4 regions of the Bacillus sp. YC2 genome follow, and region 2 is predicted to be linked to each of the others. Evidence: riboswitches for the same ligand, from Rfam matches in the RefSeq annotation. Region 2 holds a riboswitch; each other region holds the start of a gene.
What was found. A riboswitch is a leader RNA that binds a small molecule or an ion and turns the genes downstream of it on or off. The one in region 2 is predicted to bind S-adenosylmethionine.
Positions count from the first base shown of each region.

Region 1: another riboswitch for S-adenosylmethionine. It lies ahead of KY305_RS05745 (phosphoadenylyl-sulfate reductase); the one in region 2 lies ahead of mtnW (2,3-diketo-5-methylthiopentyl-1-phosphate enolase).
Region 3: another riboswitch for S-adenosylmethionine. It lies ahead of KY305_RS06680 (methionine biosynthesis PLP-dependent protein); the one in region 2 lies ahead of mtnW (2,3-diketo-5-methylthiopentyl-1-phosphate enolase).
Region 4: another riboswitch for S-adenosylmethionine. It lies ahead of KY305_RS03935 (5-methyltetrahydropteroyltriglutamate--homocysteine S-methyltransferase); the one in region 2 lies ahead of mtnW (2,3-diketo-5-methylthiopentyl-1-phosphate enolase).

Region 1 is NZ_JAHXDO010000002.1:148,192-156,333, forward strand. Features, by position in the region: gene cobA (uroporphyrinogen-III C-methyltransferase) at 1-705, opposite strand, end outside; gene cysC (adenylyl-sulfate kinase) at 828-1,421, opposite strand; gene sat (sulfate adenylyltransferase) at 1,435-2,583, opposite strand; gene KY305_RS05740 (sulfate permease) at 2,632-3,696, opposite strand; gene KY305_RS05745 (phosphoadenylyl-sulfate reductase) at 3,709-4,410, opposite strand; SAM riboswitch class I at 4,542-4,646, opposite strand; gene pyrE (orotate phosphoribosyltransferase) at 4,749-5,381, opposite strand; gene pyrF (orotidine-5'-phosphate decarboxylase) at 5,378-6,097, opposite strand; gene KY305_RS05760 (dihydroorotate dehydrogenase) at 6,066-7,001, opposite strand; gene KY305_RS05765 (dihydroorotate dehydrogenase electron transfer subunit) at 7,001-7,771, opposite strand; gene carB (carbamoyl-phosphate synthase (glutamine-hydrolyzing) large subunit) at 7,768-8,142, opposite strand, start outside.
Region 2 is NZ_JAHXDO010000008.1:142,993-151,134, reverse strand. Features, by position in the region: gene motB (flagellar motor protein MotB) at 1-399, shown strand, start outside; gene mhqR (MarR family transcriptional regulator MhqR) at 434-880, opposite strand; gene KY305_RS14280 (sporulation kinase KinD) at 1,078-2,595, shown strand; gene spo0E (aspartyl-phosphate phosphatase Spo0E) at 2,808-3,068, opposite strand; gene KY305_RS14270 (1,2-dihydroxy-3-keto-5-methylthiopentene dioxygenase) at 3,378-3,914, opposite strand; gene KY305_RS14265 (methylthioribulose 1-phosphate dehydratase) at 3,931-4,560, opposite strand; gene mtnX (2-hydroxy-3-keto-5-methylthiopentenyl-1-phosphate phosphatase) at 4,518-5,225, opposite strand; gene mtnW (2,3-diketo-5-methylthiopentyl-1-phosphate enolase) at 5,222-6,436, opposite strand; SAM riboswitch class I at 6,526-6,625, opposite strand; gene KY305_RS14250 (pyridoxal phosphate-dependent aminotransferase) at 6,662-7,858, opposite strand; gene KY305_RS14245 (carbon-nitrogen family hydrolase) at 7,952-8,142, shown strand, end outside.
Region 3 is NZ_JAHXDO010000003.1:3,240-11,381, reverse strand. Features, by position in the region: gene KY305_RS06725 (ATP-dependent helicase) at 1-1,396, opposite strand, end outside; gene KY305_RS06720 (hypothetical protein) at 1,517-1,771, shown strand; gene bla (subclass B1 metallo-beta-lactamase) at 1,877-2,635, shown strand; gene KY305_RS06710 (ABC transporter permease) at 2,681-3,403, opposite strand; gene KY305_RS06705 (ABC transporter ATP-binding protein) at 3,396-4,133, opposite strand; gene KY305_RS06700 (AbrB/MazE/SpoVT family DNA-binding domain-containing protein) at 4,134-4,367, opposite strand; gene KY305_RS06695 (GNAT family N-acetyltransferase) at 4,522-4,953, opposite strand; gene KY305_RS06690 (YjcG family protein) at 4,959-5,474, opposite strand; gene KY305_RS06685 (esterase family protein) at 5,508-6,230, opposite strand; SAM riboswitch class I at 6,409-6,534, shown strand; gene KY305_RS06680 (methionine biosynthesis PLP-dependent protein) at 6,604-7,725, shown strand; gene metC (cystathionine beta-lyase) at 7,718-8,142, shown strand, end outside.
Region 4 is NZ_JAHXDO010000001.1:772,395-779,454, forward strand. Features, by position in the region: gene KY305_RS03905 (DUF4352 domain-containing protein) at 1-198, shown strand, start outside; gene galE (UDP-glucose 4-epimerase GalE) at 242-1,258, opposite strand; partial or broken gene KY305_RS03915 (response regulator) at 1,447-2,014, shown strand; gene pepT (peptidase T) at 2,062-3,294, shown strand; gene KY305_RS03925 (hypothetical protein) at 3,877-4,044, shown strand; gene KY305_RS03930 (LURP-one-related/scramblase family protein) at 4,169-4,645, shown strand; SAM riboswitch class I at 4,727-4,813, shown strand; gene KY305_RS03935 (5-methyltetrahydropteroyltriglutamate--homocysteine S-methyltransferase) at 4,892-6,028, shown strand; gene KY305_RS03940 (putative RNA methyltransferase) at 6,080-6,928, opposite strand.

The DNA of each region.
Region 1 (8,142 bases), on a different contig from region 2:
GACGACATCACCGATGACAATTAAGCTCGGATTTTTGATCTCTTCTTTTATCACCGTTTCCGAAAGTGTGGCCACTGTGCAGAAAACTGACTTTTGCTTGTCAGTCGTGCCCCAGTGAATAAAGGCAGCAGGCGTTTCGCCGTCCCTGCCGTTTTCCAGCAGCATTTTTTCAATATGCCGGATATTTTTGATGCCCATGTAGATGACAAGCGTATCAATGCCGGTCGCCAGCGCCCTCCATTTTTCTTCAAAATCGTCCTCTTTTTTATAATGCCCGGTAACGAACGCGACATTTGAGCCCGCATCCCGGTGCGTGACGGGAATGCCGGCGTAAGCGGCCGCCGCAATGCCCGATGTAATGCCCGGTACGATCTCAAACGGAATGGCGTTTTGCGCGAGAGTTTCTGCTTCTTCTCCGCCGCGGCCGAACACGAACGGGTCGCCCCCTTTGAGCCTTACGACGGTTTTTCCCTTTTTCGCGTATTTCACAAGGAAACGGTTAATGGTTTCCTGTTTCATAATGTGGAAATCAGGGAGCTTACCGCAGTAAATCAAGTCCGCTTCTTCTTTGGCGTATTGTAAAATCTCTTTGTTTACTAATCTGTCATATAAAATAACGTCAGCTTGCTGAATGGCCTTCATTGCCTTTACCGTTAATAAGTCCGGATCTCCCGGACCGGCCCCAACGATAAATACTTTCCCCATGGTATTCTCCCCGATCCGTTTTGAAGTCTTCCAGAACAGCCGCGAGGCCGCACACCAGCCATTTTATCATATCCCGTTCTTCTGACGGACATCCGGCTGAATGCGCGGCCTTTTTGGACTTATTATGCTAAGTTGTTTTTCACAAATTCAATGAGCTGGCTTGTGCATTCTTCGCGTTCATATTTGCCGGAATCAAGTACGAGCTCAGGCGCTTTCGGCTCCTCGTACGGAGAATCAATTCCTGTAAAGAAAGGGATTTCGCCGTTTCTTGCTTTTTTATATAAACCTTTCGGGTCCCGCTGTTCACAAATGTCGAGGTCGCATTTGATGTAGACTTCATTAAATTCACCTTCACTCACCAGCTGGCGAACCTGCTCTCTGTCTTCACGGAACGGAGAAATAAAGGCGGTAATGACGATGGTGCCCTGCTGAACGAAAAGCTTCGCCACTTCACCGATTCTGCGAATATTTTCCTTGCGGTCATCATCAGAAAACCCTAAATCCTTATTTAATCCGTGGCGGATATTATCTCCGTCCAATACGATCACTTGATAGCCCTGTTCAAACAGCTCGCGCGCTGCGGCATTTGCAATCGTGGATTTTCCGGAGCCGCTTAAGCCTGTGAGCCAGAGAATGGAGCTTTTATGATTGTTTTTCTCCTGATATTCTTCTTTCGTTATTGAGGCATCATGCCACACAATATCACGATTCGTCACTCTTTTTTCCTCCTTAAGAAACGCCTGCTTCTTCTTTCGTTTTCAGCCCTTTAATTAATACCTCGACAACTTCAGGACGGCTGAACTCCGCAGGCGGCATCACGCCGCTTCGCAGCATTTCTCTGACTTTCGTTCCTGAAAGAATGACGTGGTGCTCTCTTTCGTGCGGGCATGTTTTGGCAGTCGCCATGTTGCCGCATTTTTGGCAGAAGAAACTGTGCTCGAATTTCATCGGCGTAATGCCGAGTTCATCTGCTGTAAACTGGTTGAACAGCTCTTGCGCTTCGTATGTGCCGTAGTAATCACCTACTCCGGCATGGTCGCGGCCGACGATAAAATGTGTGCAGCCGTAGTTTTTCCGGACAAGCGCGTGGAAAATGGCTTCTCTCGGGCCAGCATACCGCATGGCCGCTAAAAATACGCCAAGGAAAACGCGGTCTTTCGGATAATAATGATCGAGCAGCACCTGATAGCTTTCCATTCTGACGTCTGCCGGAATATCGTCTGATTTTGTTTCACCGACAAGCGGGTTCAAAAACAAACCGTCAACCGTTTCAAGCGCTGTTTTTTGAATATATTCGTGAGCGCGGTGAACGGGATTTCTCGTTTGGAAGCCGACAATGGTTTTCCAGCCTTTTTCTTCAAAGCTGCGTCTTGTTTCAGCAGGTTCAAAGGTAAACTCCGGAAACTGTTTTGACGCTTTTTTGATTAATGTGATCGGTCCCCCGACGTACGTATCACCGCGGCTGAACAATTTTTTCACGCCCGGATGCGCGGCATCGTCGGTTTTATACACATGAATGGCTTCTTTTTGTTTGTCTGGCGTGTACATATCTTCGATCTCTACCACGCCGTATGTTTCTCCGCCGTAGGTTAATTTGACGGTGTCGCCGATTGCAAGCTCAGCTGCTTTTTCTGAATCAACCGGAAGCGTGATCGGAAGAGACCAGACAGTTCCGGATGCCAAACGCATGTTTTCAACGACTGACACGTAATCTTTTTCTGTGAAAAATCCTTCAATCGGGCTGTATCCCCCAATCCCGATCAGCTCTAAATCAGCAAACGAAATCAGGTCCAATTCGATTTCCTTTTGAATAGATGTAACGTCGTATTGCTCGTTTACCCGATTAATTAATGTTCCTCCGTGCGGTGCTAAACTCATAACAATTTGTTCCTCCCAGTTAACAGATAAATAAACTCAGATTAATAGTTAAATGCCCCCGCCTTGTTCATGGACAGAGCGCTTTTCTTTGCGGATGGCTTTCATCAGGCTGACTGCTCCGCCGGCGGCTAAAAGCACGCTTGCCATCATAAAGATGGAATAGTAATCTCCTTTTAATAATAAGGAGACAAGCAGGTAAGAAATAGACAGTGATAAAAACGGCGAAACGATCCAAACTTTCAGCATCGTTTTCACGACTCGTTTATGAAAAACGTTAGGCCCGTTTTTAGCCATTCCGATACCGATAATTGACGATGAAGTCACTTGCGCCAAAGGAACCGGCAATCCGAATACGGAGCTGATAATGACAAGACCTGCTCCGGTTCCGGAAAGCAGAATGCCTTCTCCGGCTGAAAATCTCGTAATTTTTTTGCCGTTTGTTTCAAGCACCTTTCGTCCTAAGAGCAAGGCCCCGAGGGCAACAAAGACGCCTCCGTACAACGTGCCGTTAGACACGTTGAGCACTCCGGCCGCAACTAATGGGCCTACGGCGTTTGCCACGTTGTTCATTCCGGCTGAAAAAGCTTCCGAAAATCCTGCGATAAGGAGCACAATTCCCAATATTCGCTGTTTTCGGGTTGAAATGACGCGAATATTCAGAGAACTGAACAGCTTCGAAATGAGATACGTGAAGCAGAAGGCGACAAACGGAACCAGCACCCAAAATATAACGATCACAAAAAGATGCTGTAAAAATAAAACTTTGTAGGCTACGCCTACTCCGACAATCGCACCGACGGTCACTTCGCTTGTCGATAACGGAATGCCGAGCACATTTGCCGTAAATAATGACAGTGCCGCCGCTCCGATAATGATGCAGACAATAGAGAGCGTAATCGTCTGTTCCGGAATGATTCCGGAGCTTATCGTCTTGACCACTTCTCCCCCGCCGATGATCGCACCGGACAGAACGCCGGCTGCACATATCAACAGCGCGAAGGTTTTCTTTTTTACGGCGCCAGACCCGTAAGCGACTCCCATCGAAGCCGCTGCGCCGCTTGCTCCGATATTCATGGCAAAAAACAGGCTGAATAAAATTGCGGCTATTTCCATCGCGCAGCTCCCTTATTCATGCAAGCCGCATTCCGTTTTAGCCATGCCGTTCCATCTGCCGCTGCGCAAATCTTCTGCGGTAAATGCAGGAGAGGTGCACGGTTCACAGCCAATGCTCGGATAGCCTTGGTCATGAAGGGGGTTATAATCCAGTTCATGCTTGGATGTATATCTCCAGATGTCTTTCCATGTCCAATGAATCAGCGGGCATACTTTGATTGATTGAAACTTATCGTCTTTATTCAGGAAATTCGTATTTGCCCGGCTCGGACCTTGATCGCGGCGCAGGCCGGAAAGCCATGCAGGATGCCCCGACAGCGCTTCTCTTAACGGCAGAATCTTTCTGATAAAGCAGCACTGGTTAGGGTCACTTTCCCACAGTTTATCCCCGTGAGCCTCAGCCTGTTCTTCAAGAGAAAGGTTTGGTTTTTTCAAAATGATGTTAAGGCCGGGATACCGCTCTTTGACTTTTTCAATCGTCTCGTACGTTTCCTTAAAATGAAGACCCGTGTCAAGAAAAACGATTTCCGCGTCTTTCTTCACTTTATAAATTAAATCGATCAGAACGATCCCCTCAATTCCGAAGCTGCACGCATAAACGAGCTGATCTCCGTAGTGTCCGTACGCCCATTTCAGGACTGACAGCGCACCCTTATAAGAATCGTCTTCCGGAAATGTAATCGCCGGCTCTTCCCATGTGTCATACGTTAACATTTTTTCTTTCCTCCTCTCGGAGACAATCAAACAGCTGTTGCTTTCTGCCGGTTGTCTTTTCCTTAATCTGTTATTCTCATCATATAAAAAACTTTCAATCCAGCGGAATGAAAGACAGTGACCCGGTATAGCCCTTATCTTCAAAATGCTATGCATTTTTCTGGATGCGGCACCTTGCATGATATGCAGGTTGCCGGGCATCATCGGTCCAGTCCCTCAGCCGCTCTTGATAAGTTTTTTTAGATTTGTACTAAATTTTAGCACAATTCTAACAGAAGTCAACCCGAGTTTTTTGATAGGAATAATAAAAACAGGCCCTGCGGCCTGTTTTCTCTCATTTATTTTTTAAACCAATCTTTTGACTCGGGATTCTTTTTCCACGCTTTCAGCTTTTCGAGGTCATCTGAGTGAATCGTCCCGTTTTCCAGCGCCACTTCCGTCAGCGTGTCATAGTCCGTTAATGAATAATACGGCAGGCCTGCTTTCTCAAATGCTTCTCTTGCTTTCGGAAGGCCGTATGTGAAAATCGAGATGACGCCGAGAACGTCCGCGCCTTCTCTTTGAAGAGCCGCCGCTGCCTCAAGCACGCTGCCTCCCGTGGAAATTAAGTCTTCGATCACGACGGTTTTTTGCCCTTTTTTGAGGGCGCCTTCGATTTGATTTCCCTTACCGTGTGCTTTCGGCTTGCTTCTGACATAGCACATCGGCACATCCAAACGGTCTGCCAGAAGCGCGGCGTGCGGAATGCCGGCCGTTGCTGTTCCCGCGACCATCTCAGCTTCCGGGAAATGCTCTTTTAACAGCTTGCTGAGGCCGTCTGCCACATCATTTCTCACTTCCGGAAACGACAGTGTCAGACGGTTATCGCAATAGATCGGGGATAATATGCCGCTCGCCCAAGTAAACGGCTCATTCGGGCGCAGAAATACAGCTTTAATGTTTAATAGATGTTTTGCGATGGCTTGTTTCATTGGCTAACGCCCTCCCATTCCAGTTTGATTGATTCATACGCTTTGACGGGGTTTTTCGCTTTTGTAATGGACCGGCCCACGACAATGGCTGATGATCCGTTTTCTCGTGCGAAAGCGGGTGTCGCCACACGAACCTGGTCGTCTGCTGTATCTTGTGACATGCGAATGCCGGGCGTGACAGTCAGAAATGACGGGCGGACCGTTTCATAAATGGCTTTTGCCTCATGAACCGAGCATACCACCCCGTCAAGCCCGCTCTCATCCGCCATCTTGCTGTAATGCACAACCGTTTCTAAAAGCGGTTTTTGAAGCAGCAGCTCTTCCTTCGCCATTTGCTCTGAGGTGCTTGTCAGCTGTGTGACCGCAATCAAAGACGGCCGTTTTTTTCCTGCCGGGGCTCCTTCTTCCAGTCCCTCGAGAGCGGCCCGCATCATTTGCGCGCCCCCTGCGGCATGCACGTTTACAAGATCAACTCCGAGGCTCGCAAGCCGTTTCATCGCCTTATTTACGGTTGTCGGAATGTCGTGGAGCTTTAAATCTAAAAACAATTCACAATTCCGTTCCTTTAATTGCTGTATGATGGCGGGTCCTTCTTGATAAAAAAGCTCCATTCCCACTTTGACAAACAGCCTCTCTTTTTGAAATAGATCTAAAAAAGCGAGCGTCTCATCAGCCGATGCGAAATCAAGCGCGATGATGGGCAGGTTGTTTTTCATGTTTCCAGCTCCTTCCGATGCATTCACTTATCGATTGAAAGCCGTATTGGCCCAGCACACGAGGGAGCTGTTCAATGATCTCAGGGCAGGCAAAAGGGTTGACGAAGTTAGCCGTGCCGACGGCAACCGCACTCGCCCCCGCCAGAAGAAATTCCAATGCATCTTCTGCCGTCTGGACGCCGCCCATCCCTATGATCGGAATGTTTACAGCCTGACTGACTTCATAAATCATCCGAATGGCGACAGGTTTTATTGCCGGACCTGACAGCCCGCCCGTTTTATTTGCTAAAATCGGCTTGCCGGTTTTCAAATCAAGCCTCATCCCGACAAGTGTATTGATCATCGTCAATCCGTCAGCTCCGGCCGCTTCAATCGCCTTTGCAATTTCTGTAATGTTTGCGACGTTCGGCGACAGCTTGACATACACAGGCACTTCAGACACATCTTTTACCGCTTTTGTCACTTCTGCGGCCATCAGAGGATCTGTGCCGAAAGCGATTCCGCCTGTTTTGACGTTCGGGCATGAGATGTTGAGCTCAAGCGCGTGCACATTCGGCGCTTTGCTGATATGCTCTGCCACTTCCCTATAGTCTTCAACCTGAGAGCCGGCCACATTTGCGATGATCGGTGTATCAAATTGTTCCAGCCAAGGCAGTTCATGTTCAAGAACATGCTGAAGGCCGGGGTTTTGCAGTCCGATGGCGTTCAGCATTCCTGCGCCGGTCTCCGCCACTCTCGGCGTCGGGTTTCCGAAGCGCGCTTCTTTCGTGGTCGCTTTAATCATGATCGCACCGAGGCATGACAAATCGTAAAACCGTGCATATTCTTTCCCGAAGCCGAAACAGCCGGAAGCGGGAATGATCGGATTCTTTAAATGAAGACCCGGCAAATTCACTTCTAACATTACAGCGCCACCTCCTCAGCTTTAAATACAGGCCCGTCGAGACAAACTTTGACATATGACGTATCGCTTTCGTCAGTGCGGCACACACAGGCAAAACACGCTCCGATGCCGCAGCCCATCCGCTCCTCCATTGAAAGATAAACCTCTTTATGGCCGTACTGCTGCTTTAATGCCTTCAGCATCGGGGTCGGCCCGCAGCTGAGGAGGACGTCAAATTCGAGCTGCTTCTGTTTAATGACATCCGTCACAAACCCTTTTTCACCGTGTGTCCCGTCAGCCGTGGCCACATAGGTGTCTCCGTATCTGAGGCATTCTTGTTCGTAAAAGACATCCTTAGCCGACTGGAATCCTAACACATGGATGACGTTTACGCCTTTTTCCGTAAGACGCTTTGACAGTTCCTGCAAAGGCGGAACCCCGACCCCGCCCCCGACTAACAGGGCGGTTTTTCCGGATTCAATCTGCCGAACGGGGAATCCATTCCCGAGAGGGCCGAGAACATCAATCTTGCTTCCTTTTTGCTTCTGAGACAAAAGGCGCGTTCCCTCACCGTCTGTTCTATAAATAATTGTCACTTCATTCGCTGAAAAATTGACGTCTGCGATGCTGATCGGTCTTCTTAAAAGCGGCGTGACCGCGTCACTTACCTTCAGATGGAGAAATTGTCCCGGCTCCGTAAAGTGCTGGACAAGTTCTCCTTTCAGCACCATTTGATAGATTCGGTCGGCAATCTCGCGGTTGGATTGAACAGTCAAATGCGCTTTTTTCATATCGTAACAGCTGCCTCCTGATTCGTTTCCGATGCCGGCATATGGTCCGCTCGGAATGTCATACTTTCCAATACCCGCAAAATCGCTTCGGCCGTGTCTAGAGACGTCAGGCAGGCCACGCCGTTTTCCACAGATTCACGGCGTATTCTGAAGCCGTCCCTTGCCGGCTGTTTGCCCTTTGTCAGCGTATTGATGACAAATTGCGCTTCTCCGTTTCTGATGACGTCAAGCAGGTTTTGGCCTTTTTCACCGATTTTCCCGACAACCTGAGCCGGAATTGCAGCATCTTTCAGATATGCCGCCGTTCCTTCCGTCGCCAAAATCTTATAGCCGATCGAATGGAAGCGTTTGGCGATCAACAGTGCTTCTTC
Region 2 (8,142 bases):
CTGACAAACGAAGGCTTGTTAATCACCATTAAAGACAGCATCTTTTTTGATTCGGGAAGAGCCGATATCCGCCGGGAAGATGTCCCGCTTGCGAAGGAAATCTCGAATTTATTGGTGCTGAACCCGCCGCGCAACATTATCATCAGCGGACATACGGACAATGTTCCGATTAAAAACTCAGAATATCAATCAAACTGGCATTTAAGCGTCATGAGAGCCGTCAACTTTATGGCTTTGCTCACTGAGAATCCGAAATTGGATGCAAAAGTGTTCAGCGCCAAAGGCTTTGGCGAATATAAACCGATTGCGTCTAACAAAACCGCAGAAGGACGCAGTAAAAACAGACGCGTTGAGGTATTGATACAGCCGAGAAATGCCGGCACCGACAAAAATCAATAATAAAAAAAGGAAGCCCTTCAAACGGCTTCCTTTTTCACTTCTGATGAAAATGTTTTGCGTTTAATCCTACTCTTTTCAGCATCTCCGTACACATTTCTATCTCTTCATCACTCAGCACACTGATCATTTCGTTTATCTCCGCCGCATGATCCGGAAAAATATCATCCAAAAGACGGATACCCTTTTCTGAAATTTGTGCAAAGGTCACCCTTCTGTCGGTCGGCGAGGCTTTTCGGATCAAGAGGTCTTTTTTCTCCAGCTTGTCAACGACGTATGTAATACTTCCGCTCGCTAATAAAATTTTGTCGCCGATTTGCTGCAGAGGCTGGTCGCCTTTGTGGTATAGCAGCTCAAGCACCGCAAATTCCGTCGGATTCAGGCCGTGCTTATGAATATGTTTATTCATATGATCGTTAATAGAGCGATACGCACGTGAAAGTACAATAAATAATTTCAATGAGTTTTCTGTCTTATCTGTCATAAATCAATCATCCTTTTACAAAAGAAACCGTTACAGAGAAACATTAATAAACAAACTGAAAAATGTCAACAAAAATGTTTCCAAAATTTCTCTTCTTTTTGCAAGGCTTCATAAAATAACTTGTTTTTCTATCATTTTGGTTATTTTTTCTTATTAAAGCAGTATAATCAATGATATAATACCTCTATTCAAGTGTTATGTTGGAGCGATGCAGATTGAATACTTTTAAAGGTGCTCTGGGAAAGATCAAGCTTTATCTGATATTGGTGATTATCCCGGCACTTATTATCAGCTTTTTCATTTATGAAAAAGAAAAGCAGAAAATAGCCGATAAACATATACAGGAAGCCAGTATGATGCTGAATCTTCACCGCAATAAGCTCAATTATTTAATTGGGGAAACAAAAGCCCGGATGACAACACTTGCGATCGCTGTCGATAAGCCGGTCAGTGAAGAAAAAATAAATGAAATCCTCGATCAGGCTTTTGAAGATGAACCGAGATTCAACGGGCTTTACATGCTGAACTCAAAAGGCGATGTCATAGCGAGCACAACCGATCTGAAATCAAAAGTGAATCTGGCGGACAGGCCGTATTTTACAAAAGCAAAAGAGACGAAAAAAACGGTCATCACAAACGACTACTCCAGCAGAATTACAGGCCAGCGCATTTTTACGATCTGTGTCCCGGTTTTAGACGCAAACCGGAAGGTCACGGACTATTTAGTCGCAGCCATCCAAGTCGATTATTTGAGAAATATGATTAATATGCTGAGCCCTGATGTTTATGTGAAGGTAGTGAACCAGAAAAAAGTGATATTCGCCAGCGGACATGCTGACCAATCAGAAGACGAAAAACCGGTCAGCGGTTATTTGGATGATATCAACTGGAATATCAATGTGTATCCGAAACCGGTTGAGTTGAACGAGTTGACCAAAAGCGTGCTGCTCCCCATGTCCAGCATTGCCGTGCTGCTTAATATTTTGTTCATTCTCGTTCAATATTATTTGCTGAAGCGCCAGACCCAGCTGGAGCGCGCTCAAAATGAGGCGCAAAAGCTCGAGCTGATCGGAACGCTTGCCGCAAGCACCGCTCATGAAATCCGCAATCCGCTTACCGGAATCAGCGGCTTCATTCAGCTTTTGCAAAAAAAGTATAAAACTGAGGAAGATCAGCTGTATTTCTCTATAATTGAGCAGGAGATAAAACGAATTAATCAGATTGTGAGTGAATTTTTGGTGCTCGGCAAGCCGACCGCGGAAAAGTGGGAGGTTAACTCGCTTCAGGATATTCTCGATGAAATTATGCCGATCATTTATTCTGAAGGAAATCTCTATAATGTGGAAGTCGACGTGAAGATTCAGGTCGAACGGCCGCTGATGGTCAACTGTACGAAAGACCATATTAAACAGGTGATCTTGAATGTGGCAAAAAACGCGCTGGAATCAATGCAGGAAGGCGGCAAACTGGCAATCTATTTAGATGCCCGCGATCATAAAGCCGTGATTAAGGTCGTCGACAACGGAATGGGCATTTCTGAAGATATGCTGCAGCACATTTTTCTGCCATTTGTAACGTCCAAGGAAAAAGGCACCGGCCTCGGCCTTGTCGTGTGTAAACGTATCGTTTTGATGTACGGAGGTTCAATTGATATTCAAAGCGAGCTGGAAGAAGGCACTGTGGTCACCATTACCCTTCCTGCCGCTTCACGTTAAAAAAACACCCTGAATCGGGTGTTTTTTTATCTAAAGGAGCATATGTGTAAGAGGATGCATGCGGAGGTCGGCATCATGGCCTGCAGATAAATACGAGGCGCTTCGTGAGCGGAATCAACGGGGTCTTCCCGCTAATAAAAACGCGTTCATCTTCAGGATGCCGCGCTTGTTCAGGAAGCGCTTTTGCTCTTCGTTATCTGTTTTATCATCATTCATTTGTTTGCCTCATACGCCGGCATTACATCACCGCGGGAGAACAAGCCTATTTTCTTCACAAGGCCCTGTATTCCTTGATGATGTATGTGTTCCCGGTTTATCATCTGCTGATACGCGTTCATCAGACAGTCCAGCTCCTGACTGTGTCTGATCGTATCATATCCTGTAAACCCCTGCCTGTTAGCGGCATCTATCATCATTTTTCTTTTTTCATCAATAGATACCAGCAATTTTTCTTGTTCAGAATAACTACCCATTCACTTCACCCCTCACCGCTAAAAGAATAGGAAACAAGTTTGATTGGGTTATTGAGCATTATTACAGATTATACTTTATTTGTAAACATTTTTTTACTAAATAACTTGATTTTTCATTTCATATTGGAATCTTTAGCAGGATTAAGAGAATAATACCCAGTTGCATGATCATGTAAACGGCATTTCGCATGTTCCGGCGGCGGAAAATAGAAGTTTAGCACAAAACGGAGGATGATGACTTTATATTAAAATACTGTCAACAAGAAAAACCCCCCATGCGTTTTTCTGCATGAGAGGCTTGTGTTTTCGTTAGTTTTGCACTCTTTCATTTTCGTAAATCGGAACCCATCCTTCTGACGTAACGAAAATCCTGACTGCGACGACTTTACGGTCTTCTTGAAGCGTAAAGTAGTGGCGGATGTTTTCCGGTACCGAAATTAAATCTCCCGGATTCAAACGGACATCAAAAAAAGTGCCGTCTTTGCCTTGAATGACGAAGATGCCGTGGCCGCTGACGATAAAGCGGACTTCATCATCGGTATGATGGTGTTCTCTTTGAAAGTTTTTCAATAATTCATCAAGGTTCGGAGTCGTATCTGATAAAGATATGACGTCTTGGGATTTATAACCGCGCCGTGCGGAAATGTCCTGAATCTCCTTGTCAAAAGCAGCAAGAATCTGCTCTTTTTCGTCTTCTGTCAAATCATATTTTTCTGAAAGCTCAGGCGGAAGTTTATCAATGTTCCACTGCTCATAAATAACCTCCTGGTCGTCTAAAAAGCGTGCTACTTCCTCTTGGTTTTCTATTAATGTATTTTTTTCATCATGAATTCTGATCGTTGCCATTTTTGATTCCTCCTCTTTATTTGACAAGCTGCGGCCGGAGTGACAGGAGCTTGATATGATAGCTGAATAAAAATTCATAGGCTTCCAGCACCCTTTTTGCCTCAAACGCATTTTTCCCCCATGCCGTAATGCCGTGGTTGCGGATCAGCACGGCGCCGGAGTCGCTCGCCGCGTGTGCTGCGAAGCTTTCAGCCAATGACGGAATATGCGCGGGATTGTCAATAATCGGAATGGCCACCGCCGCGTTTTCCTCCCATAAGCCGAGCGCTTTAATGATTTCCTGTCCCTGAAAGGTAATTTGTTTTTCATCGCCGTACAGCTCTGATATCACATTATTATTTATCGTATGAATATGCAGACAGCAGCCCGCATTTGTCTTCTGATACAAATAGGTATGCAGAAGCGTTTCCGCAGACGGCTTTAAGGAATGGCCGGTTTCAGCGGGTTTCCCGTCCTGATCGACTAAGAGAAAATCTTCGTCTGTTTCTTTCCGTTTATCCTTGCCGCTTGCCGTGACGAGAAAGGTTAACGGCTCATCAGAGACTTTAATGGAAAGATTGCCGCTTGTCGCCGGGAACCAGTCTCTTTCAGCCAGCTCACGCTTTACTTCGGCAAGTTCGCGCCAGCGCTCTTGTTTTGCAGCCATGCCTGCACCTCCCCCATATTTTCAATGCCGCTTTTCACTTCGTAAAAATCATGAAAAGGAAGATGACGCAGCCCGAGCTCCTTGCATTCATCCAGCAAGTAATCTCTTGCAAAACACATATCAGATAACTTGGCAGCCTCGACATCCGTAACGGAATCACCGATCATGATGAGAAACTCCTTTTGGTCTTCTGAAAGCTTTCGGATGACTGACGGTTTGCAGCAGCCGCATTGGTTTGTACAGCCCTCGTCACAGGCATGAGGCCATTCAATATGAATATGGGCATTTTCAAAAGACGCGTGATTGCAGAAAATACGCTCCTTTTCCACGATTCCATCCAAAAGCGGGTGCACAAAAAAGTCCATCCCGCCGCTTACGACGTAAAACGGAAGGCCGTTTGACCGGACGAACGACACAAACTCCACAAAACCGTCCCGTATGTTCGCATCCTGCAGAACAAAATCTGTCAGCTCTTCTTTTAAGCTGCTCGGCAGAAGCCCGAACATCCGGCCGACGCCCTCTTGGATGGATATGCTTTTAGACAGGACGCCATCCTTTAAAGCGAGCCATTCAGGCGGTGCAAATTCTTTCATGATGCTGATAATGTTGTCGTTCATTGTAACCGTTCCGTCGAAATCACAAATAATCAGCGGTGTTTGGGTCATACGGCTTCCGCCCTCCCCCATTTGTCTAATGCGAGCTGAAGGTCTTTGCACGCTGCGGCTTTTTCTTCTATCGGCTGCGCTTGAAGCACCGCATCGATAATAGCGCGGAACGCTTTTCCTCCGCCCTCGGCGCCTCTCGGATGCCCGTGAATCCCGCCGCCGGCGTTAATGATATGATCAATTCCGAAATCACGCATCAATAAAGGCGCCATGCCCGGATGAATGCCTGCTGACGGTACTGCAAATGAAGGCTTGAAGACATCTTCCTTCACACATTCGTCGTGAATGGCGAGCGCTGTCTTTTTCGGAAGAGCCACCGACCCGTAAGGTGACGGAAATAAACTGAAATCGGCTCCGCAGCACCGGTTCAGCTTACCAAGCAAAAGTGCATGCGATAAACCGTAGACGGGAGATGATGTGAACGCGCCGCTGACCGCCGGGTGCGCCATGATCGGAAGCGGGATGTCCGCATCTTCCGCAAGGCTTTGCATAACGTCTAAGCCATAGGCAAACACATTCAGTAAAAGGGCGTCGGCTCCAAGCTCGGCAGCGCGTCTTGCTTTGTCCCGCAGGTCAGCCGTCCGTCCCGTAAGGTTTACCGCATACAGCGTTTTATGCCCGGTCTCTTCACAGGTTTCCTTCAGGACACGCTTCCCTTCTGTAATACGGGTTTCAAACGGGGCCAAATCATTTTCAAAGAAAATTTCGTCATCTTTAATGATATCGACGCCGCCCAGCGCCTGCTGTCTGAGCTGATCTTTAATGTCAGTGAGATCCCGTCCGATTACGCCTTTAAAAATGCTCATTAAAAGCGGTCTTTCAAACTCGCCGATCATTTTGCGGATGCCGTATATGCCGAATTTCGGCCCGGGCAGGGAGCGTTTAAACGCCTCGGAAAATTCAAGATCAATCAGTTTCATTTTTCCGTCAAGCGACAGCTTCCCGAACACTGTTGTCAGCACTGCCGGAATATCGTTTGAAAAATTAACCTCAGGATAGGCAATGGTAATGACCGCCTGTTTTTCGTTTTCAGCGGTTGCTTCTTTCTTCTCAACCTTTACCACCCGGCCCTTATGCCGTCTGAGCTGATCCTGCTTCAGCTGGGGCAAATCCGTCCAGGAGCCTACCGTCAGCCCTGTCGCAATTTGTTCAGCCCGTTTCTCACTGTCTCCCGGGTCCGTCAAAAGGTATGTTGCCAATACTTCGCTCATGCGTGAACTCCTCTCTTTCTTTCGCAAAACAATAAAAAACCTCTCCTGTTTGAGCAGAAAGAGGTTTCAAGGTTTCGTGTTATGTCCGAATCTTATCTCTCAGCTCCTGCTGCAAGAATTAGCACCGTGCTTTATCAGTCGGTTGCCGGGCTTCATCGGGCTCGTCCCTCTGCCTGCTCTTGATAAGAATAATGATTTTATAAATTATTTTGAATTATCCCATTGTTATCTTGTAATGTCAATGCTTTTTCGGGCGAAAAGATTTAGTTTTCCGATCCGGTCCGCCGCCTCTTTAAGTCTTTCTTCACTTGTCAACAGACCGACTCTGATGTAGCCCTCGCCCCATTTTCCAAAGCCGTTTCCCGCTGCGACCGCGACATTGGCCTTTTCCAGAAGCAAGTCTGAAAATTCCTGTGACGTATAGCCGGCGGGCACAGGCAGCCACGCGAAAAAGGAGCCGGCCGGGGCCGTCACTTCCCAGCCGATATCGCGGCAGGCCGTGATCCACGCATTGCGCCTTGATTCATACCTGTCATTTTGCTCGGCGACACACGTCTGATCCGCTAAAAGAGCCGCTGCCGCAGCCTGCTGGACCGCAGGGAACAAACTGACAAACATGTGGTCTTGGTACAGGTTGATCGCTTCGATGACTGATCTGTTCCCAATGGCAAATCCAACCCGCCAGCCCGCCATATTGTAGGTTTTTGACAGCGTGTAAATTTCAATTCCGGTTTCTTTTGCTCCGTCTGTCTGCAGGAAACTCAGCGGTTTGTGCCCGTCAAAGCCGACGGCCCCGTAAGCGAAATCATGAACGGCGCAAATGCCGTTTTCCTTTGCGAAGCTGACCGTTTCCTCAAAAAACTCCGGTGTCGCCACAGCCCCGGTCGGATTATTCGGATAATTGAGATACAGGAGCTTCGCTTTTTTTCGCACTTCCGCAGGAATCGCGTTGTAATCCGGGAGGAAATCCCTTTCTTTCGTCAGCGGCATCATTTCCATTTTTGCTTTCGCCAGGGCAACGCCTGACCAGTAATCAGGATAACCGGGGTCCGGCACCAGAATCGTATCACCCGGGTTTAACAGGCATTGCGGAAGCTCAACAAGCCCTGCCTTGCCGCCGAACAATACGGCTACCTCAGTTTCCGGATCGACAGTGACGCCGTACTCTCTTTCGTAAAAAGCCGCTGCTGCCTTTTTAAAGCTGTAAGAGCCGCGGAATGATGAGTATTTATGATTTTCCGGCCTTTCAACAGCGCGTTTCATTTCTTCTACGATATGCTGAGGAGTAGGCTGATCAGGGTTGCCCTGCCCCAAGTTAATTACGTCTTCGCCTTCTTTCAGCTTTCGGTTCACCTTTTGCACCAAAGATGCAAAAAATTGTTCAGGCAAATGTTTCAGTACATCAGAGAATTCAAAGTTCATATTTTCACCTTCTAAAAATTTCTTGAAATGATAGTCCATCATCATATATGGTTAAATAAAAAAAGTAAAGAAAAACTTGGGGAGTTGTAAAAAATGAAATGGATCGTTTCTTGTTTGCAATTTGATATTTCATATGGAAATCCTTCAGAAAATATGAAAAAAGCAGAATCTTTCATCGAACGAGAAAGCCGCCATGCCGATGTTTTAGTGCTTCCTGAATTGTGGACGACAGGCTATGACCTTACACGCCTTGATAAATTGGCTGATGAAAACGGTGAAGCCTC
Region 3 (8,142 bases), on a different contig from region 2:
TTATATCAGAAACGATCATTGTCGCCTCTTCTTCTTCATCGTAAGGATAAAAAATGACTGGCTCATGCAGGCCATCCCGGACGGCGGAAAGTGTTTTCGCATACCGTTTTTTATTTTTCTTTACGACAGTGTGAGCACTTGAGACAATCGGGTGCGTCGAGCGATAATTCGCTGTTAAGTATATCGTCTTTGCGGCGGGATAGTCTTTCTGAAAATCAAGAATAAATGACGGGCTGCTGCCGCGGAACGCATAGATGGATTGATCGTCATCCCCGACACAGCACAAGTTATCCTCGGGACTTGCGATCATTTGCATGATTTTATACTGCACCGGATTGATATCCTGAAACTCGTCAATCAAAATATGAGAAAATCTCGATTGATATTGCGCGAGTATATCAGGACGGCTTTGAAACAGCTCGTAACAGCCTTGAGCCATATCATCAAAGTCAAATTGATTTTTCTCTTGCTTCTGCCGCTCGTAACGCTCATAAAGTCTGTATACTTTTTTCTCCCATTCGTCCTCCAATGGAACTCGCTCATGAGACAGATACGTATTTTTCCAGCATCCGATAAGCTGCAGGGCTTGGTCAACAGGAAACTCTTTTTCATCCAAATCTTCTTCATAGAGCGCTTTTTTTAAATATTGCTCTTTCTGCCACTCCATTTTTAAGAGCTGGCTGCCATTCCATTTGGAAGAATCAAAGTGATATAGAATTTTATAAAAGAAGCTGTGGAATGTTCCGGTTACGAGACGGGCGACTTTGGCGGCGGAAAGTCCGTATTCATTGGACATCCGTTCCTTCATTTCAGCGACTGCTTTCGTCGTGAAGGTCACCAGCAGCATGTTTTCTGGTGAAATGCCAAGATGTTCAATCATATGGGCAGCGCGGGCGGTCAAAACCCTTGTTTTTCCGCTCCCGGCGCCTGCGAGCACAAGCAGCGGCCCGCCAGTTTCGGTGACAGCCTCCAGCTGTTCCCGGTTTAAGCCGATATCAGGAAACAAAGAAGTATCAGGTATTTCCGTTTTTACAGTAAATGGCGCGGCGGCCGTTATTTTTTGCGGTCTTTTCCATTCGGAGAGAACCGGCTTTCTGTCCGCTGAAATGGCTTTTCCTTTCGGCAGGCGGAACATGCCGGTTTCCTTATAATCTTCTTTTTCTGCCTCCGCCTGAGGGGCCATTTCCTCACAGGCTTTTTCACAGGCTGTGAAATCACCCTTTTGGCGATGGTAAAATTCCGGCGCTTCTAAAATCGTAAGCCGCATCATTACAGGTTTGTCACAATGTGCGCAAAATAAATGGCCTTTTTGCGCTTCTTCAAAAAGGAATTGGTAATGTTCTCTAGAATATGTATGTAAATGTATCGTTCGATGGTTCAGTCGGGCGCATTTCAAAAAGGGGTCCTCCCATTAAAAGGTGTTCATCCATTTGATAGACAAAGAATATCATATCAAAAGAACCGCGTTTCAAAAAGTAAGATTAAGGGAAATGAAGAGCAAAGGGGAGGGGTACATATGATTTATGCGGGACCGATCCAAAACCAGCAATATGCTCAGTACGCAAACCGGACAGCAGGATATAAACCAGACTACGCAGGCATTACAAAAGCGGCTGCTCTCGTCAATGACAGGGACTACAGAGAAGTGGAACGCCGCCGGGAAAACGCGGCAGCCGCTGAAAAGAAAGTAAACGAGGAAAAACGTAAGCGCTCTCTTCGTCACGTGATGGGAAGAGCGGGAAAAGGCCGATATATTAATCAATACGCTTAAAGCCCCGGATAAGAGCCGGGGTTTTATCGTTCAATGAAAAATTGCTCTTTTTCTTTCAAATATTAAGATTTAAAATAATGGAAGAAAGGTTCAAATAAGAAAGGAATGATCGTGTTGAAAAGATTCAGGTTTTTAGTGGTTGGGTTACTCGTGTTAAGCTTCTTTACAATCGGAGCGAGACCGACACACGCAGCAGAAAACTCCGTAAAAGATGTAACTCTCACACAGCTGGCGCCGCATGTATGGATGCATACAAGCACCGGGATAGTAGATGGAAGTCCTGTTCCGGCAAACGGTGTAGTCCTTGAAACGTCGAAAGGGTTAGTCATGATTGACACCCCTTGGGATGACAGCCTTACAGATCAATTGCTTCAGCGGTTAAAACAGCAATTTCCGGACAAACAGGTCACCGATGCGATTGTGACGCACGCCCATGACGATCGTATAGGGGGACTGAACACTCTTTACAAAAATAGAGTAAAGGTACACAGCACGAAGCTGACGGCCGACTTAGCAGAACAAAGGGGATTTGACCGGCCGCTCGGAGATTTAAAGAAGGTAACGAAGATGCGGTTTGGCGGTATTGATGTAGAAACGTATTATCCTGGAAAAGGACATACAAAAGATAATATCACCGTCTGGCTGCCGCAAGAGAAACTCTTATTTGGAGGATGTTTAATAAAGGCATTAGAGACACAGGAAATCGTACCGACCCCGGACTTCTATCCGGATCACTGGCCGCATGCGGTAGAAAACGTAATAAAAAGATATAACGATATAAACATTGTGGTTCCAGGCCATGGGAATCCGGGGGATGACCGTTTATTAACTCATACGCTGAGTTTGCTGGAAAATCAAAAATGATGAAGAAAAGCCGACACTTTATTACGTTAAGTGCCGGCTCATTTTTTATCTTTTATAGATTTTAAGAAAAGCTAAGATAGCAATAAGCAACGTTAATACTGCATATCCAACTGTCCACCAAAAATGTTCAGTAAATGCAGAATAATCGCCAATGATAACATCCTGTGCTAATTCAATTGCGTGAACAAAGGGTAAAGCATTGGCGATTTTTTTAAATGATTCACCGAGAAGATTTAAATCCATCCAGGCTCCGCCTAAAAATTGCACTAACGTGATATATATTGTCCCGATCCCTGAAATCTGTTTATCTGTAAAGATTGCCCCTAAGCATAACCCAAAGAATATGGACATGATGGCTATCGGCAATAATACAGCGATACTTATCAATAGATTTAACCATTCAACGGATAAACCTGCAGCCATCGCCGCTAAATAACAAATGACGATTTGTAAAATGGCTAATGGTATCATCGGCAGGGCATAACCAACAACATAATCGGTTATTTTCAATGGGGAAGCAAACAAACGGGTCAGAAGTGCAGTCTGTTTATCCTTTGCAATTAGTAATGCAGTGAACATCGTGAGAAAAGCAAAACTAAAGACAATCAGTCCGGGTGCCAAATGATTGACTTTAAAGGTATCAAGCGGCGCGTTTTTCTCAATGGTTGTAAAAACAAGTAATAAAATAACGGGTAATGCGATTCCCAGTATAATGGACAGGGGATCACGAAATATTTCCTTTCGATTGCGTATCGCAAAATTAAGCATAAATTCCGGCCTCCCCATCACAAATGGCTAAAAAGGCCTCTTCAAATGTTGCTGTATGTGTTTGCTGCTTCAGCTCCTCCGCCGTGCCAAGCGCTTTTAATGACCCTTTTTCTAAAATGCAAATACGGTCTGCCAGTGCTTCGGCTTCTTCCAAATAGTGTGTTGTTAAAATAATCGTCATGTTTCCTTTCAGCTTCTCAAGATTCTTCCATAATTCACGGCGCGAACGAACATCCAGCCCTAATGTCGGCTCATCTAAGAAATAGATTTGCGGATTCGTAATCATTCCCATCGCAATGCTTAACCGGCGCTGCATTCCGCCAGATAATGTTTTCGTCTTTGCTTTTTCCTTCTCCTTTAAATGGAACAATTCCAGCATGTCAGATGCCTTTATTTTCGCTTCTTTTTTTGACATCCCATAAATTCCTGCAATAAACTCCAAGTTTTCACGCACCGTTAAATTCGGGGCTATAGCAGTTTCCTGAGGCGACAAATTCATTTTAGGTTTCACTTTGTCCAGATCAGTCAAAATACTATGCCCGAGCACGAATGCATCTCCGCCATCAGGCGAAAGGAGTCCGCAGAGCATACTGATTAGTGTTGTTTTCCCGGCACCATTTTCACCTAACAAAGCAAAAAATTCTCCATTCTTAACTGAAAATTCAAGATGATCGACAGCCGTTACACCTTTATAATTTTTCGTTAATTTCTTCAGCTGAATGGCGGGCATTTACTCTTCCCCGCCTTCTTCATCTATGTTTTTTGCATTTAAAATATCATTAGCGAATTCGAAAAAGAGTTCTTGTTTTACAAGAGCAATACCCTGCTGGTCATCACCTAACATGAGCAGCGAGTCTCCTGGCTGAATATGAAAAACTTCTCTTGCTTCTTTTGGAATTACAATTTGCCCTTTCGTTCCAACTTTGACAGTTCCAAAGATATGCTTTCCTTTTGGGGCTACCATTTCATGTCCAGTAAGAATTGTATATTTTGTATGATTTGTATTACTGAACATACCAAACATACTCTTTTTTTGACACAAATTTCAAGCGTGAAACAAAAATTTTCCCAGGTATACAAAAACACTCCTGCCTCATCATCCGAGACAGGAGTGTTTTTTATTTTTTATTATCTTTTGCCATTTCCAAATGAGGAATGCCAGCGTCGAGAAATTCTTCCCCGGACGTGACACGGTATCCTTGTTTTTCGTAAAACGGCACCGCCCGGGTCTGTGCATTTAAGATAAAAGCAGAAGCGCCGCGCGCGGCTGCGGCTTTTTCAAGCGCCTGCATAATGATTGCGCCGACACCGAGAGAGCGGTGGCTCTTCATTACGCAGATGCGTTCTAATTTGGCATAGCTGTCTTTCAAGCGCCACCTGCCGGCTCCGACGGGCTGGCTTCCATCGTAAATGACGATATGTTCTGATTCGTCTTCTAAATGATCGATTTCTTCTTCTTCCGGTACTTGCTGTTCTTTAACAAAGACCTCTTTTCTGATGAAAAAAGCGTCGTTTATTTGTTTTTCAGTATGAGCGATGATGGCTTCCAAAACAGTTATTCTCCTCCGCCTAATAAAAATGTTTCATATACTGTCCATGAGCCGTTATCCAATTGATAGAGCAGATGGAAACGGTCAATGATTTCCTCGTGGGAAAGCTCCAGCATTTTCAGCTGGCCCAATACGTCAGAATGTTCATCTGACGAAAGCTTCTGGCCGACTGTCACATGCGGAACAAAGCTGTATTCCGGCTTGCCGGTTAATGCCCCTGAGTAGCATTTCTCACTCAGCGCTTTTAATTCATCCGTTGGCTCCGCTTTCATGTAGATGACATTATTGACGGGAGAAAACGAGCTGTATTTGGTGATTTTTAAAACGAGCGGATGTGACTCCTTTGCAATCTGTCTCAGCTGTGATACGACTTGCTCAATTTCCTGTTCAGCGGATTCAAACGGTTCTCTCAGCGTCAGATGCGGCGGAATCAGCGCGTAGCTCGGGTCATAGCGTTTCCGGTACGAATTTGCGAGATCCTGCAAGTTTTTTGATGGAAATAAAACGATACCGTATTTCATGAAAGTTCCCTCCTTGAATGAATGTAAAAGTGATTACAGCATTTTTTTCAGCGCCGGTGTGATGAGCGGCTGCCAGTAAGTCCATTTATGATCCCCGTCAAAGGTTTCATAATGGTATTCAGACTGTTTCGTTTCCAGCAGCCGTTTGAGCTCTTCGTTCGGCGCAGTAAAATCAACAATCTTGCCGTCCGTTGTATGGACGTCTGTTTCTTTTACTCCGATTTGGTGGTAAACGGAGATCTGCTTTATATCCTCCGACTCTCTGACGGCATCAATTACATGCTTGTCGACATACGGAGACTGCATGATGACGTTTCCAAACATGTTCGGATAATCAATCGCCGTCAAAAGCGAAACGGTTGCCCCGAGAGAATCCCCGATCATTGTGCGGCCGAAGCCGACTTGATAAGTTGGGTACTCTTCGTCGATAAAAGGGACAAGTTCATTTGCGATAAACCGTTTATAGGAGGCAAACTTGGAGCCTTCAGGATGGTACGTGTTTCTTCGCTCCTGAACATTTTTATAGGGAACACCGATAATGATGCAGCGGTCAATCTCCCCTTTGGACATGAGCTCTTCCGCCTGCCGGCCGATTCTCCCCAATCTGAAGTAATCATGGCCGTCTTGAGCGATGATCGTATGGTATTTGTACAGTGGGGAGTAAGTATGCGGCAGGTAGACCAAAACGGTCATTTCCTCTTCAAGCTCATGTGAAAAAAGTTTTTTCTCATGGATTACTCCGGTTTTCGGTGCCACATTGCATTCCTCCAGGGCGTCTCTAGTCTTGATTGTGTTTTTTTCCTATTGTACCATGAATTATTAGAAATTTCTTTCTTCAGATGTACTTCTTGCGAGAGTTTGGAATGAATAAAAAGTTGTTGAAATTCATTTAACAGTGAGTTAATATAGAACAATCAGAAAATACAAAACAATATTCTTATCACGAGAGGTGGAGGGACTGGCCCTTTGAAACCTCAGCAACCGGTTTGCTTTGCCGTCAGAAGGCAAAGTGCCAAGGTGCTAAATCCAGCAAGCGATTCACATGCTTGGAAGATAAGAGGAAGAGAAAAGCTCCTTCTTCTTATGAAGAAGGAGCTTTTTTATTTTGAAAAAAGGATGGTGCTTACTTATGACGCAGCATGTTGAAACAAAATTAGCCCAAATTGGAAATAGAAGTGAAGAAGCAACGGGAACTGTCAGTCCGCCGATTTATCTGTCCACCGCTTTCCGCCACAGAGGTATAGGAGAGTCTACCGGCTTTGATTATGTACGCACAAAAAACCCGACACGCCAGCTCGTGGAAGACGCCATTGCCAATTTAGAAAACGGGGCGAGAGGTTTTGCCTTCAGCTCGGGAATGGCAGCCATTCAAACCATCATGGCTTTATTCAAAAGCGGGGATGAACTGATCGTTTCTTCAGATTTATACGGAGGCACATACCGTTTGTTTGAAAATGAGTGGAGGAAGTACGGTGTAAGCTTCATTTATGATGATTTCAGCGATGAAGACTGTTTACGCTCAAAACTGACGGACAACACGAAAGCGGTATTTGTTGAAACGCCGACAAACCCGCTCATGCAGGAGACAGATATCGAAAAAATCGCCCAGATTACGAAAGAGGCGGGCTTGCTGCTGATCGTAGATAATACTTTTTATACCCCCGTTCTTCAGCGCCCGATCGAACTTGGCGCCGACATCGTCATTCACAGCGCCACAAAATATTTAGGGGGGCACAATGACTTGCTTGCTGGTCTTGTTGTCGTTAAGGATGAGGAGCTTGGCGAGATCATGTTTAATCATCAAAATGCCATCGGCGCCGTCCTCCCGCCGTTTGATTCGTGGCTTTTAATGAGAGGGATGAAAACACTCGGTCTCAGAATGCGCTGTCATGAAGAAAACGCCCGTGAGCTTGCGGTATTTTTAGAACAGGAAGAAGAAATCGCCGACGTGTTATATCCCGGAAAAGGCGGAATGCTGTCTTTCAGGCTGCAAAAAGAGGAATGGGTCAATCCGTTTTTAAAGGCGCTGAAAACGATCTGTTTCGCAGAAAGTCTCGGCGGGGTGGAAAGCTTTATTACATACCCCGCGACGCAGACGCACATGGACATTCCGGAAGACATCCGTATCGCAAACGGCGTCTGCAATCGCCTGCTGCGCTTTTCAGTCGGGATTGAACACGCAGAGGATTTAAAGCAGGACTTGAAGCAGGCGCTACGCCAAGTGAAAGAGGGGGCTGTGTCATATGAGTAATCAAAATTGGACGCTTGAAACCCAACTCGTGCACAATTCATTTAAAACAGACGGGGCCACGGGAGCCGTCAGCGTGCCGATCCAGCACGCCTCTACATTCCATCAGTCTTCATTTGAAGAATTCGGGGCATATGATTACAGCCGCTCCGGCACACCGACCAGAACGGCCCTTGAAGAGACAATTGCGAATCTTGAAGGCGGAACGAGAGGTTTTGCTTTCAGCTCGGGAATGGCTGCGATTTCTACGGCATTTTTACTTTTGTCCCAAGGCGACCACGTTCTCGTCACAGAGGATGTATACGGCGGAACCTTCCGCATGGTGACTGAGGTATTGTCCCGTTTCGGGATCGAGCACACCTTTGTCGATATGACGGACACGGAAGCGGTCGCCCGCGGCATCAGGCCGAATACAAAAGC
Region 4 (7,060 bases), on a different contig from region 2:
ACATCCTATGATGCAGATATTGACGCTTCTTCAAGCTATGCGACAGAAACAAAAGTGGACAACAGTAAAATCTTAAGCGACTTAAACCCAAACATTAAGGTCACTGACGTGAAAGCTTTTGAAGTAGATAAAAATGCGTATGCAAAAGGAACTTGGAAATTGAAGTTCAGCAACGATATTGAAGTAAAAATAAAATAACCATATAAAAAAGAGGCCTTCTCGTTGAAGGTCTCTTTTCTCATTACACTTTTTGATACCCGTTTATATTCAAAGACTGCCATTTCCAAGAGTCGGCGCACATCTCTTCCAGCCCGCGTTTTGCTTCCCAGCCTAATTCAGCCTTTGCTTTTGCCGGGTCGGCGAAGCATTCGGCGATGTCGCCTGGGCGTCTGTCGGCAAAACGGTACGGAACTTCTTTTCCTGATACCTTTTCAAAAGCTTTGACCATCTCAAGAACGCTGTAGCCGGTTCCGGTTCCGAGGTTATAGGCGTCAGCGCCTGTTGTGTTCAGTATTTTTTCCAGCGCTTTGACGTGGCCTTCAGCAAGGTCAACGACATGGATATAGTCACGCACGCCCGTCCCGTCTTTGGTCGGATAATCATTGCCGTACACCTGTAATTGTTCGAGCTTGCCGACTGCTACTTGGGCGACATACGGCATTAAATTATTCGGGATGCCATTCGGGTCTTCGCCGATCCGGCCGCTCGGATGCGCGCCAAACGGATTAAAGTAACGCAGCAGCGCAATGCTCCATTCAGGGTCTGCCGTATGCAGATCGCGCAAAATCTGTTCAAGCATCAGCTTCGTTTGCCCGTAAGGATTTGTTGCGCTTAATGGGAAGTCTTCGGTAATCGGCGTGGTTTCCGGGACGCCGTACACCGTCGCCGATGAGCTGAAGACGATTTTTTTCACACCGTACGTTTGCATGGCTTCACATAAAATAAACGTTCCCGTCAGATTGTTATGGTAGTACTTGAGCGGAACCGCAACAGATTCACCGACCGCTTTTAATCCCGCAAAGTGAATGACGGCCTCAATGTCATGCTCAGCAAACACCCGATGTACCGCTTCCCGGTCAAGGAGGTCCGCTTCATAAAACGCCAGCCCTTTTCCGGTAATGTCTTTCACCCGCTCTACAGCTTCCGCTGAGCTGTTTGACAGATTATCCAATACCACGATATCATAGCCGCTATTTAACAGCTCAACACATGTATGGCTTCCGATATAACCCGCTCCGCCTGTCACTAAAATTGCCATGATTAAAGCCTCCCTATTTGAATGAATTGACCATATTATATAGGTTTTTTCTGCCTTCATCATCCATTTTCAAGAAGTTTAATAGTTTATTCATGGTTCCTTCATATTTTGTTTTCATCTGTGTAAAAAAATCAACCTGCCGATGGACGAATTGATTTCTTAAGGAATTGATCTTATGAGTATGAGCAATTATTTCATTTTGCCTGACTGACGACCAGCCGCTCGTCCGGGAAGGCTTCCGGTACATCATCAGGCACGCAAAAAGATATAATCGTCGCCGATGAGGCCGGTGACGGACGGGAAGCGGCGGCATCGCAATGCAAACGAAACCCGATGTCACCTTACTGGACGTCCAGATGCCGATTTTCTCAGGCATAGAAGCAACTAAAGAAATTATGACCGCCCTTCTCGATCCGAAAATCATCATTCTAACCACTTTCGATACTGAAGGATACACATCCTGAGGAATTAATTGACGCCGTTCGTGCTGCTGCAAAAGGAGAAGCCATTTTCCGGACAGCCACTGCCGCTAAACTCATTACACAAGCCTTTCAGAACAAACAAAGGCAGCCCCTTGCGCCGCACATTTACAAAACAGCAAATGACGTACGGTCTGAAAAATGAAGAAATTGCGGAACGCTTTTTGTCAGTGAAAGCACCGTAAAAACCCACGTCCACCGCATCACCCAAAAGTGCCGGGCGCAAGATTGGACTCAGGCGGTTGTGTTTGCGAGACGAAACGGGATTGTGAAATAGAAATTCTTTCCCCGGACATGGTAAGATAAGACAAAGGAGATGACGGTATGAAGAATGAGATCATTGAACGCTTTACGTCTTATGTAAAAGTCGATACACAATCTGATGAAAGCAATGAAAGCTGTCCTTCAACCCCCGGCCAGCTGACATTGGCGAACATGCTCGTGAACGAATTAAAGTCAATCGGCATGGAAGAGGTCACAATTGACGAGAACGGTTATGTGATGGCAACTCTGCCGGCAAACACAGACAAAGACGTGCCGACAATCGGTTTTCTTGCCCATGTAGACACCGCGACCGACTTTACCGGAAAGAATGTGAATCCTCAAATTATTGAAAGCTATGATGGACGTGACATTGTCTTGAATGAGAAGCTCAATGTCATTCTCTCACCGGAACAATTTCCGGAGCTTTCCGGCTATAAAGGCCAGACATTGATTACAACGGACGGTACGACGCTGCTCGGCGCCGATAATAAAGCAGGCATTGCGGAAATCATGACGGCAATGGCCTATTTGATCAAACATCCCGACATCAAACACGGAAACATCAGAGTCGCTTTTACGCCTGATGAAGAAATCGGCAGAGGCCCTCATAAATTTGATGTGGCCCGCTTTAACGCCGCTTTTGCCTACACGATAGACGGAGGCCCTCTCGGCGAACTTCAATATGAGAGCTTTAACGCTGCCGCCGCTAAACTTACGTGTTACGGAAAAAGCGTTCACCCCGGAACGGCAAAAAACAAAATGGTCAACGCTTCCAAAATCGCGATGGAATTCCATCACTCGCTGCCGAAAGAGGAAGCACCGGAATATACAGAAGGATACGAAGGGTTCTATCATTTAATATCAATGAACGGAGACGTATCTGAAGCCAAATTGTCATATATCATCAGAGATTTTGACAGAGACCGTTTTATAGCAAGAAAAGAAAACATGCAGGCGATTGCGGATTCACTCGCGGCCAAATACGGAGAAAACAGTGTCAGCCTTGAGCTGCATGATCAATACTACAATATGAGAGAAAAAATTGAGCCTGTCAGAGAAATTGTTGACGTGGCGTACGAAGCCATGAAAAACCTGGACATCGAACCGATTATCGAACCGATCCGCGGCGGAACTGACGGCTCACAGCTCTCATATATGGGTCTGCCGACTCCGAATATCTTCACGGGCGGCCAAAATTTCCACGGAAAATATGAATACATTTCTGTCGACCATATGGAAAAAGCCGTAAACGTCATCATCGAAATCGCAAAGCTGTTTGAAAAACGAGCCTAATCTAAAAACCAAAGCGCCTGTGCTTTGGTTTTTTCATCACCAAAATGAAACTTTTCCCCTTTTATTTCCGTAAATAAGGTATCAAACGGAAAGAAGGAGTGAAGAATATGGCCAGAGGCACCGTGGCGAAAGCCTTGAAAAAAAGCTTGATCACCTCGCGCAAACTTGAAACAAAATCAAACCCTTTCAAGAAGCTTCGAAAAATGTTTAAACGATTTTTTTAAGGTGTCGCATTTCTTTTTTGATATTTCACCTAAAAAATAAAGAAAGCGCTATCATATAAGTGCAGTTATTTTGCATATCAAATGAACTTTTAGGGTACTGAATAAACACAGGCAAGCGGAAATGACGTAATTAGTTAATTTGACACATGCAAAAAATAGCAATAAAGTTATATAAACTATGTTGATTTAACAGCCGATAGAACCTATAGAACCACAAGCCAGAGAAAACATCACATCTTATGGTCTTTTTTACGGAAATTGTCGCTGTTTTCCAAAAAAGTTTCAATTTTTTGAATACTTTTCGTTTGTTTTTCCGTACAATGAATAATACCAAAACTTTTTTTGGGAGGTATGTAAAATGATGTTACTTATATTCGCTGCTTTAACAGGTTATTTGGTTTTTTCTTTCAGTAAGGACAACCGCCGTAAAGCGCCAAAGACAAGCCCGCTGGTGACAGCTGCCGACACGACCAACATCATTGATTTAAACGCGATCCGTCAAAAACGCCGGATGCCGCTTTCATAATACGACAGCTGCCGCAGATAATCGGCAGCCTTTTTTTATTTCACTTCCAAAAATGACTATTATCCCGATAGAAATGAAACCTTTTGCCTCCTTTTTTCGTAGAAAATAAAAAAAGGAGTTTTTTATGTATCATTTTTATATTAAAGAGCGGATGTTTTCATTTAAGGATCATTTTCAAGTATTTAATGATGACGGAAAAGAGGTCTACAGGGTGGAGGGAAGCTTTTTTTCGTTTGGTGACGAACTGAAGCTGACGGATTTGGACGGCCGCACACTCGCCAGCATCGATCAGAAACTGATGTCTTTTGTTCCGCGTTATGAGATTTCTGTCAGCGGCAAGCCCGTATGTGAAGTGAGAAAGAAATTAACGTTTTTCAAACCGAAATTTGAAATTTCTCATCTCGGCTGGGAGATCACCGGTGATTTATGGGGGCAGGATTTCCAAATCACAGACGGCATGGCGGACCGCATGACCGTCAATAAAAAATGGCTGAGCTGGGGCGATTCTTACCATTTGCAGATTAAGAATGAAGAAGACATTCTCCTTTGTCTTGCGATTGCGATCGTTATTGATATGGTTCTATTTGAGGATGAAAATTAAAAATACTTATCGAAATATATTGACAATATAAAAAAACATACTAAGATTAATAGTAATACAGTTTATTCTGAATATGATGTTTCCTTATCAAGAGAGGTGGAGGGACTGGCCCTATGATACCCGGCAACCGCTGTTCAGCAGAATGGTGCTAAATCCTGAAGATAAGGTTGAGATTGCGGACGCAAGCTCTTCCCTATCCAAGGGAAGAGCTTTTTTTATATTCAAACAGGAAAGAAGGAATCGTGAATGTCACAGCAAAACACAAAACAGCCATTGAACACTCTTCTAAGAAAAAAACCGCCGTTTCGGGCAGATCAGGTCGGAAGCCTTTTGCGTCCGGCGGCTGTGAAAAAAGCGCGCTTGCAAAAAGCGGCGGGTGAGATCTCGGCCGAACAGCTCCGCCAGATTGAAAATGACGAAATCATCCGCATTGTGGAAAAGCAAAAGGAAACCGGCCTCAAAGTGGTGACTGACGGCGAATTCCGCCGGGCATGGTGGCATTTCGACTTTTTGGAAAATTTAGACGGAGTTGAAGCATTTACGCCGGAAAGCGGTATTCAGTTCCATAATGTACAGACAAAAGCGCGCGGCATTAAAGTGACCGGAGATATTGATTTTTCTGCTCATCCGATGCTTGACGACTATAAATTTCTTCACAGCATTGCCGGCGATGCCGTACCGAAAATGACCATTCCAAGCCCGAATATGCTGTTTTTCCGAGGCAAATTAGAAAAAGCGGCATATCAGAATGATTACAAACAATTTCAGCACGATGTGTCAAAGGCTTATAAAAAAGCCATTCAAGCTTTTTATGACGCCGGATGCCGCTACCTTCAGCTTGATGACACAGCATGGGCCGTTTTCTTATCAGAAGCGGGACTGCGTCAAATTGAAGCTTTCGGTACGACGCCGGATGAGCTGCGCCAGCTGTTTGCTGCATCCATTAATGATGCCATCGCAGACCGCCCTGACGACTTGACCGTTACGATGCATATTTGCCGCGGCAACTTCCAATCGACTTGGACAGCGGAAGGCGGCTACGACGCGGCGGCAGAAACGATTTTTGACGGGTTAGATCTGGACGGGCTGTTCTTGGAGTATGATGACTCGCGTTCAGGCGGCTTTGAACCGCTCCGTTATGTCAAACGCCCTGATCTTCAGCTTGTGCTCGGTCTGGTCACATCTAAGTTCGGCGAACTGGAAAGCAAGGACAGCATTAAACGCCGAATTGAAGAAGCTTCAAAATACGCCAGCCTGGACCAGCTCTGCCTCAGCCCGCAATGCGGATTCGCTTCCACTGAGGAAGGAAACCTGATCACAGAAGAACAGCAATGGGCAAAACTGCGCCATGTCGTCGAAATTGCCGGCGAGGTTTGGAAATAAGCAAATAATAAAGAAGACACGCTTGATGTCCCGAGCGTGTCTTCTTTCATTTTATAGAGGATCAATGCCAATCAGCATATCGACATCTACTGTAATCTCAGCAGTTTCCCTTGAGATAAAACGTTGAATTTTCTCTTCTGAATGTTTCCACGTTAAAGGCGTCATCTGAACCAGCAGGGTAAGGTCTGATTGAGATAAGGTCTTCGTATAACGCAGCCTCCTTCGCTCTGAGGTTCGGAAGACTGCTTGGAAACGGCTGACCGAAGAATCGTTGGTATACTTCCGTTTTTCGCTTCCGCCGAAAAAGAACTCTCTCACTTCTTTTAAGTAATCACGCCGCGGAACAACCTTGATCACTGCCCCGCCGTGTTTCAGAAGCCTGCTGTATTCCTTATAATTAGAAGGTGATAAAATCGACATAATCACGTCAAAACTGCTGTCGCCAAACGGCGTATCTGCCACATCAGCCACTGCAAAAACCGTATCCTCCCCGAACGCTTTGGAAGCGGACAGCACTCCTTCTTTTGAGATATCAATGCCTATACCCCTCACGGAATTCTCGGCTCGGAGCGCTCTGCATACAGCGGATACATGTGACCCCTCTCCGCATCCGGCATCCAGAACAGTCATCGGTTTTTGCGGAGATTGCAGGCAGCTGATGATCCCGGTAATCTCTCTGCGAAGCGGATCAAAGAATTTCTGTGTTTCAAAAAGCTCCCGTCTCGCTTCAAACAGTGCCCTTCGATACTGGCTTTTGACAGGCTTCGTCAGGAAATTCACATAACCTTGTTTGGAGATATCAAATGTATGCCCGCGTTCGCAAATAAAGCTTTTGTATAGGGAAACTGACATCGGCGCATGGCAAAGAGGACATCTGAATACTGATTGCCAGGCTTTCATCAATGCAGCGCGTTTTATTTTTTTATCAGACAAAAAAACACCTCATTCATTCGTTTTTAGATCAATGAAAAAGGCATAGATAAATAAACCTCGCACATTTCCTGAAAAATGAGATGCGGGCGGGTTTATTCT